Regions from separate parts of the Geobacillus sp. FJAT-46040 genome, predicted to be linked through region 2. Evidence: a T-box and tRNA genes for the amino acid it is inferred to sense, from the RefSeq annotation. Region 2 holds a T-box; the other holds one or more tRNA genes.
The links. The T-box of region 2 lies ahead of alaS (alanine--tRNA ligase). A T-box ahead of a tRNA ligase gene usually reads a tRNA of that ligase, here a tRNA-Ala.

Region 1: it has a tRNA-Ala gene. The T-box ahead of alaS (alanine--tRNA ligase) is inferred to sense a tRNA for this amino acid. The anticodon was not compared.

The regions. Positions count from the first base shown of each region.
Region 1 is NZ_NISS01000001.1:2,914,635-2,919,055, reverse strand. It holds gene CD000_RS15630 (HD-GYP domain-containing protein) at 1-598, shown strand, start outside; rRNA gene CD000_RS15625 (16S ribosomal RNA) at 845-2,402, shown strand; tRNA gene CD000_RS15620 (tRNA-Ile) at 2,622-2,695, shown strand; tRNA gene CD000_RS15615 (tRNA-Ala) at 2,702-2,777, shown strand; rRNA gene CD000_RS15610 (23S ribosomal RNA) at 3,026-4,421, shown strand, end outside.
Region 2 is NZ_NISS01000001.1:483,541-487,961, forward strand. It holds gene recD2 (SF1B family DNA helicase RecD2) at 1-179, shown strand, start outside; gene CD000_RS02525 (PRC-barrel domain-containing protein) at 205-678, shown strand; gene CD000_RS02530 (hypothetical protein) at 694-885, shown strand; gene CD000_RS02535 (YrzQ family protein) at 897-1,031, shown strand; gene CD000_RS02540 (AI-2E family transporter) at 1,150-2,211, shown strand; T-box leader at 2,259-2,483, shown strand; gene alaS (alanine--tRNA ligase) at 2,530-4,421, shown strand, end outside.

The DNA.
Region 1 (4,421 bases), 2.4 Mb from region 2:
CGAAGGGGAATGCCACCAAATCGCCCTTGCCGGTGTGCTAGCAGACTGTGGCATGGCGAAAGTAAGTAAGAGAATTTTGACAAATCCGTCAGCGCTCACTGAAGCCGAGTTCAATGAAGTAAAGCAGCACCCTGTCTTCAGCTACCGCATGGTGCAAAAAATCCCTGCGCTAAACCATGGGGCAAAACTTGCTGTGTTGCAACATCATGAACGAAATGACGGCAGCGGCTACCCGCTCGGAGTAAAAGCAGAAAGAATTCACCCTTACAGCCAGATCGTTGCCGTCGCTGATGTCTACCATGCCATGACTTCAGAACGGTTATACCGTCGCAAACAGTCGCCGTTTCGGGCCATTGAAACGATGCAAAGGGAGCAGTTCGGCAAACTGAGTACAGAAGCTGTCGCCGCGCTGGTGAACAATCTCATCGGCCTACAAACAGGAGCCGTCGTCAAACTCTCCAACGGCGAAATGGCTGAAGTTATGTTTATTCCTTCGGACGAGCCAGCCCGGCCGATCGTCAAGATCATCGAAACCGGACAGTTGCTGTCACTAAGCGTTCAGCGGGACATATATATCGAGGAAATGGTGCAAGGTTGATCAGTGTCAGTTCCAAAAAATACTATTGCCTAAACAACATCCACATGATACAATCAACATTGCTTGTGACGGTAAAGAAATAAAAAAGTTGTTGACTTTTCGTTGTCCATGGGTTATTATTTAATAACTGTCATCATTAAGGGACAGCGAAAAAGCTCCTTGAAAACTAAACAAAACGCAAGCGTCATAAGAAAAGCGGAGGCCGCTTTGGCCGAAGCTGGACAATGCGAAAAGCCAATCAACTTTCTTTTGGAGAGTTTGATCCTGGCTCAGGACGAACGCTGGCGGCGTGCCTAATACATGCAAGTCGAGCGGACCAAATCGGAGCTTGCTCTGGTTTGGTCAGCGGCGGACGGGTGAGTAACACGTGGGCAACCTGCCCGCAAGACCGGGATAACTCCGGGAAACCGGAGCTAATACCGGATAACACCGAAGACCGCATGGTCTTTGGTTGAAAGGCGGCCTTTGGCTGTCACTTGCGGATGGGCCCGCGGCGCATTAGCTAGTTGGTGAGGTAACGGCTCACCAAGGCGACGATGCGTAGCCGGCCTGAGAGGGTGACCGGCCACACTGGGACTGAGACACGGCCCAGACTCCTACGGGAGGCAGCAGTAGGGAATCTTCCGCAATGGGCGAAAGCCTGACGGAGCGACGCCGCGTGAGCGAAGAAGGCCTTCGGGTCGTAAAGCTCTGTTGTGAGGGACGAAGGAGCGCCGTTTGAACAAGGCGGCGCGGTGACGGTACCTCACGAGGAAGCCCCGGCTAACTACGTGCCAGCAGCCGCGGTAATACGTAGGGGGCGAGCGTTGTCCGGAATTATTGGGCGTAAAGCGCGCGCAGGCGGTTCCTTAAGTCTGATGTGAAAGCCCACGGCTCAACCGTGGAGGGTCATTGGAAACTGGGGGACTTGAGTGCAGGAGAGGAGAGCGGAATTCCACGTGTAGCGGTGAAATGCGTAGAGATGTGGAGGAACACCAGTGGCGAAGGCGGCTCTCTGGCCTGCAACTGACGCTGAGGCGCGAAAGCGTGGGGAGCAAACAGGATTAGATACCCTGGTAGTCCACGCCGTAAACGATGAGTGCTAAGTGTTAGAGGGGTCACACCCTTTAGTGCTGCAGCTAACGCGATAAGCACTCCGCCTGGGGAGTACGGCCGCAAGGCTGAAACTCAAAGGAATTGACGGGGGCCCGCACAAGCGGTGGAGCATGTGGTTTAATTCGAAGCAACGCGAAGAACCTTACCAGGTCTTGACATCCCCTGACAACCCAAGAGATTGGGCGTTCCCCCTTCGGGGGGACAGGGTGACAGGTGGTGCATGGTTGTCGTCAGCTCGTGTCGTGAGATGTTGGGTTAAGTCCCGCAACGAGCGCAACCCTCGCCTCTAGTTGCCAGCACGAAGGTGGGCACTCTAGAGGGACTGCCGGCGACAAGTCGGAGGAAGGTGGGGATGACGTCAAATCATCATGCCCCTTATGACCTGGGCTACACACGTGCTACAATGGGCGGTACAAAGGGCTGCGAACCCGCGAGGGGGAGCGAATCCCAAAAAGCCGCTCTCAGTTCGGATTGCAGGCTGCAACTCGCCTGCATGAAGCCGGAATCGCTAGTAATCGCGGATCAGCATGCCGCGGTGAATACGTTCCCGGGCCTTGTACACACCGCCCGTCACACCACGAGAGCTTGCAACACCCGAAGTCGGTGAGGTAACCCTTACGGGAGCCAGCCGCCGAAGGTGGGGCAAGTGATTGGGGTGAAGTCGTAACAAGGTAGCCGTACCGGAAGGTGCGGCTGGATCACCTCCTTTCTAAGGACGAAAAGCGGAGGCGAGCGTTTCGCCGCGATGGGCAAATGTTCTTCGCCTAGAGGGATGTTTACATCCCGAAGGCGAAGGTTATTTGACCCCGAGCGGCGGCGAGCCGAAGCTAGACAGAATTTCTTGACAAAACCTATCAGTTTGATTATAATGACGCTTGCTGTTTTGTTTAGTTTTGAGGGAACTTATTGTTCCTTGCAATGTGTATATGGGCCTATAGCTCAGCTGGTCAGAGCGCACGCCTGATAAGCGTGAGGTCGGTGGTTCAAGTCCACTTAGGCCCATTGGATGGGGCCTTAGCTCAGCTGGGAGAGCGCCTGCTTTGCAAGCAGGAGGTCATCGGTTCGATCCCGATAGGCTCCACCATATCAAGGTAAGAGGTTTCAAAGAAGTCGCTTTGCGTCTACAAGCGGATTCGGAGAAGCCGAATTCCTCGACACAAACCAGCGAAGAAGCGAATTCAAAGGAGCTACTTTGCGCCTTCGTCTTCCAGCAGGTTCAAGGAAGATGGATTCCTCGGCGCAAAGCTGCAAAGAAGCAGACTCAAGGCAGCAGCTTCGTTCCTTGAAAACTAGATAACCGATAAAGCAAAGGAAGAAGCCGAGAGCGCGATAGGTTAAGCTAGAAAGGGCGCACGGTGGATGCCTTGGCACTAGGAGCCGATGAAGGACGGGGCAAACGCCGAAACGCTTCGGGGAGCTGTAAGCAAGCGTTGATCCGGAGATGTCCGAATGGGGGAACCCACTGTCCGTAATGGGGCAGTATCCATGCCTGAATCCATAGGGCATGGAGGGCACACCCGGGGAACTGAAACATCTTAGTACCCGGAGGAGAAGAAAGCAACCGCGATTCCCCAAGTAGCGGCGAGCGAAACGGGAACAGCCCAAACCAAGAGGCATGTCCTCTTGGGGTTGTAGGACCGCTCACGATGGGAGTGAGAAAGGGACGGGGTAGACGAACCGGTCTGGAACGGCCGGCCAGAGAAGGTGAGAGCCCTGTAGTCGAAACTTCGTTCCCTCCCGAGCGGATCCTGAGTACGGCGGGACACGGGAAATCCCGTCGGAAGCAGGGAGGACCATCTCCCAAGGCTAAATACTCCCTAGTGACCGATAGTGCACCAGTACCGTGAGGGAAAGGTGAAAAGCACCCCGGGAGGGGAGTGAAAGAGAACCTGAAACCGTGTGCCTACAAGTAGTCAGAGCCCGTTGATGGGTGATGGCGTGCCTTTTGTAGAATGAACCGGCGAGTGACGATGGCGTGCGAGGTTAAGCCGAAGAGGCGGAGCCGCAGCGAAAGCGAGTCTGAATAGGGCGAAAAGTACGTCGTCGTCGACCCGAAACCAGGTGATCTACCCATGTCCAGGGTGAAGGCCGGGTAACACCGGCTGGAGGCCCGAACCCACGCACGTTGAAAAGTGCGGGGATGAGGTGTGGGTAGGGGTGAAATGCCAATCGAACTTGGAGATAGCTGGTTCTCCCCGAAATAGCTTTAGGGCTAGCCTCGGGATGGAGAGTGTTGGAGGTAGAGCACTGATTGGGCTAGGGGCCCTCATCGGGTTACCGAACCCAGTCAAACTCCGAATGCCAACGACTTATGCCCGGGAGTCAGACTGCGAGTGATAAGATCCGTGGTCGAGAGGGAAACAGCCCAGATCGCCAGCTAAGGCCCCAAAGTGCACGTTCAGTGGAAAAGGATGTGGAGTTGCCGAGACAACCAGGATGTTGGCTTAGAAGCAGCCACCATTTAAAGAGTGCGTAATAGCTCACTGGTCGAGTGACTCTGCGCCGAAAATGTACCGGGGCTAAACGTGCCGCCGAAGCTGCGGGATGACCGTTGGTCATCGGTAGGGGAGCGTTCTAAGGGCAGAGAAGCCAGACCGGAAGGACTGGTGGAGCGCTTAGAAGTGAGAATGCCGGTATGAGTAGCGAAAACAGAGGTGAGAATCCTCTGCGCCGAAAGCCTAAGGGTTCCTGAGGAAGGTTCGTCCGCTCAGGGTTAGTCGGGACCTAA
Region 2 (4,421 bases):
AGGAAGCGTTTCGATTCGGCGTCGCAAAACAAAGCGACGGAGCGCGCCAGACGGCGCTCGCTGAGAAGCTGGCGGGGGCGGCGGCGCCGTTTGTCGAGGTCGAACTGCCGTTTGAAGAGGCGAACATGGGGATGGAAAACGTTACGCCGTATGACTTTATGGGCGATGAGCCAAGCTAAAGGTGGCTGGAAAGGTGGGAGAACGATGCGGACGTTTTCCGACATCAAGGGCCTTCCCATTTATGAACAAACGACGGGAAAAATGGTCGGAACGATCGTTGACATTTGGTTTACCAGCCACGGCGCGGTCAAAGGACTTGTCGCGGAACAGGGCGGTTTGTTCGGCCGCCGCCGCTATTTGCCGCTTTCAGCCGTGCAGTCGTTCGAAAACGACCGAGTCATCATCTGTGATGCCGATAGCTTCCAGCCGTTTCCTTCTTCTGACAGCGGCCACTCTCTTTACGGCGAACGCGGCCTCGCCGGCAGCATGGTTGTCGCCGCAGACGGAACAACGATCGGACTGTTGGATGACGTATATTTTGACGGGCAATTGGGCAAAATTGACGGATACGAGATCAGCGAGGGATTTTTTTCCGATTTGACCGAAGGAAAGAAACGAATGGAGCTCGCTCCGTTCACCGCCAGAGAAGGCGTGATCACCGTGGAAACAACGATGTAAGGAGAGTGGCTGTCCATGCTCATTTGCCCGAATTGCAAACGAAAAAATTTAGGGAAAATCGGCGTCAACCAGTACTACTGCTGGGATTGCTTTATTGAGCTGTCCGTCTCGAAAGGGATGATCCACGCCCATCAAGTGGAAGAAGACGGAACGTTGAGTTCTCTTGACGACTTGTTTGACGACCACGAACGCACGATCCAATTTTAGGGGGGACACGCATGAACCGGATGATGACGTCGCTGTTAGCAGTCGGATTAGGCGTCGCCGCTTATCAGCTCGCCCAACGAAACGATTGGATGAACGGTCGCACGATGCGGAGGATGCGCCGCCGCTTGATGCAAGCGATCCGCTGACGGCGCTCGCCCTCGCCTTTGCGCGGGGGCGTCGCCTTGTGGCTGTCAAATAGTGCTAAAAGCGGTGAAGGCATATTTCCCGCCGCATCTCCTACACTAAACGGTAGGAGGTGTGGCGATGGGCGAGCAACAATGGCTGTCGTTCTTTCGCATCGGAAAATGGCTGCTCATGACGGCAATCATCTATTTGATCGTTCGGATGAAAGACGTTTGGCGGCCGGTCATTGATTTTATCGCAACGGTGTTGACGCCGTTTTTGCTGGCGTCGTTTATTACGTATTTGCTCTATCCGCTTGTGGAATCCATCCATCGCAAAGGAATGCCGCGCGCCCTTGCCATTTTGTTGATTTATTTGTTGTTTTTCGGTTTGGTCGGCTACGGCTTGTACTGCGGCGTGCCGCTATTCATCGCCCAGTTGCGTGAACTGGATGAACAGCTGCCGTCTTTGATGAATACATACCGCCAATGGGTGCGCCACATTCACGACGAGACGTCGAATTGGCCGCTTGAGGTGCACACACGCATCGAGGCGATGTTTGCTGAGATCGAGCAGGCAGCGGCGGCCGCCGTCGCGATGGCGATCAACGCCGCCAAATCGTTCATCGGTTCGGCGGCGACGCTGTTGATCATTCCGTTTATCGTCTTCAATATGTTAAAAGACATCGATGTGTTGAAAAAAGCGATTTGGTACATGACACCGAAGCGGTGGCGTGGGCCGGGGATGACGTTTTTGAAGGATGTCGATGAATCGCTCGGCGGCTACATTCGCGGCCAGCTGTTCGTCTGTGCGGCGATCGGTCTGGCAGCGGCGCTCGGCTTGTGGCTTGCGGGCATGGATTATCCGCTGTTGCTCGGCTTTGTCATTGGCGTGACGAACATCATCCCGTATTTTGGCCCGCTGATCGGCGCCGTTCCAGCGGTCATTTTGGCTGCCACCGTCTCGCTGAAAATGGTCGTGATCGTGCTTGTCATCATTTTTACCTTGCAGTTTTTAGAAGGGAACATCTTGTCGCCGTTGATCGTCGGCAAAAGCGTGCATATGCATCCGCTTGTCATTATGCTCGCCCTCTTTGCCGGCGCCGAGCTCGCCGGCGTGCTCGGCCTCATTCTCGCCGTTCCGACGGCGGCGGTGCTGAAAGTGGCCATCGCCCATTGGAAAGAGCATTATGCTTCGCATTGACAAATGCTCTCTGCTTGTCTATAATCTTTCAATGAAAAAAGCGAATACATAACGCGATGACGGATCGAGTATGTTGCAGTCCATCTTAACGCGCGAGCTCGCGCACAGAGAGGAATTTCCGCGGCTGAAAGAAATTCCAGATGAAGGGCAACAGAAGGCTAATCCGGAGCGCAGGCAAAACCTGACGCAAGGCTGCGTTACGGCCAAAGAGGTGATGGGCGTTTTTTGCCCATAAACAGGGTGGTACCGCGAGCATAACTCTCGTCCCTGCAGGGGATGGGAGTTTTTTTATATAAAAGGCGAAAGGGGAGGATCATCATGAAAAAGCTGACATCCGCCCAAGTGCGGCGCATGTTTTTAGAGTTTTTCCAAGAAAAAGGCCATGCGGTTGAGCCGAGCGCATCGCTCATTCCGGTCGACGACCCGTCGCTGTTGTGGATCAACAGCGGCGTCGCGACGTTGAAAAAATACTTTGACGGGCGCATCGTTCCGGAAAACCCGCGCATTTGCAACGCGCAAAAATCGATCCGCACCAACGACATCGAAAACGTCGGGAAAACGGCGCGCCACCATACGTTTTTTGAAATGCTCGGCAACTTTTCGATCGGCGATTACTTCAAGCGGGAAGCGATCCATTGGGCATGGGAGTTTTTGACGAGCGACAAATGGATCGGTTTTGATCCGGAACGGTTGTCCGTCACCGTCCATCCGGAAGACGAGGAAGCGTACAACATTTGGCGCAACGAAATCGGCTTGCCGGAAGAGCGGATCATTCGCCTTGAAGGCAACTTCTGGGACATCGGCGAAGGCCCGAGCGGTCCGAACACGGAAATCTTTTACGACCGCGGCGAAGCGTTCGGCAACGACCCGAACGATCCGGAGCTGTACCCAGGCGGGGAAAATGACCGCTATTTAGAAGTATGGAACCTTGTCTTTTCGCAGTTTAACCATAACCCGGACGGCACGTACACGCCGCTGCCGAAGAAAAACATCGACACCGGCATGGGCTTGGAGCGGATGTGCTCGATTTTGCAAGACGTGCCGACGAACTTTGAAACCGACTTGTTCCTGCCGATCATCCGCGCGACCGAGCAGATCGCCGGCGAGCGGTATGGCGAAGATCCGGACAAAGACGTCGCCTTTAAGGTGATCGCCGACCATATTCGAGCCGTGACGTTCGCGATCGGCGACGGGGCGCTGCCGTCAAATGAGGGCCGCGGTTATGTGCTGCGCCGCCTGCTCCGCCGCGCGGTGCGCTATGCGAAACATATCGGCATTGACCGTCCGTTTATGTACGAACTCGTCCCGGTCGTCGGCGAGATTATGCACGACTACTATCCGGAGGTGAAAGAAAAAGCCGATTTCATCGCCCGCGTCATCCGGACGGAAGAAGAACGGTTCCATGAAACGCTCCATGAAGGGCTCGCCATATTGGCGGAGGTGATCGAAAAGGCGAAAGAGCAAGGAAGCGACGTCATTCCGGGCGAGGAAGCGTTCCGCCTGTATGATACGTACGGCTTTCCGATCGAGCTGACGGAAGAGTACGCCGCTGAAGCGGGCATGACGGTCGATCATGCCGGATTTGAGCGCGAGATGGAGCGGCAACGCGAACGGGCGCGCGCGGCCCGGCAAGATGTCGATTCGATGCAAGTCCAAGGCGGAGTGCTCGGTGACATTAAAGATGAAAGCCGGTTTGTCGGCTACGATGAGCTTGTTGCCGCATCGACGGTCATCGCCATCGTCAAAGACGGGCGGCTTGTCGAGGAAGTGAAAGCCGGCGAAGAGGCGCAAATCATCGTCGATGTGACGCCATTTTACGCCGAAAGCGGCGGACAAATCGCTGACCAAGGCGTGTTTGAAAGCGAAACAGGAACAGCGGTCGTCAAAGATGTGCAAAAAGCGCCGAACGGCCAACATCTTCATGCGATCATCGTCGAACGCGGAACGGTGAAAAAAGGATCCCGCTATACAGCGCGCGTCGATGAAGCAAAGCGGATGCGCATCGTAAAAAACCATACGGCGACCCATTTGCTCCATCAAGCGCTAAAAGACGTGCTCGGCCGCCATGTCAACCAAGCGGGGTCGCTTGTCGCCCCGGACCGGCTTCGTTTTGACTTCACCCATTTTGGGCAAGTGAAGCCAGAGGAGCTCGAGCGCATCGAAGCCATCGTCAACGAACAAATTTGGAAAAGCCTCCCGGTTGACATTTT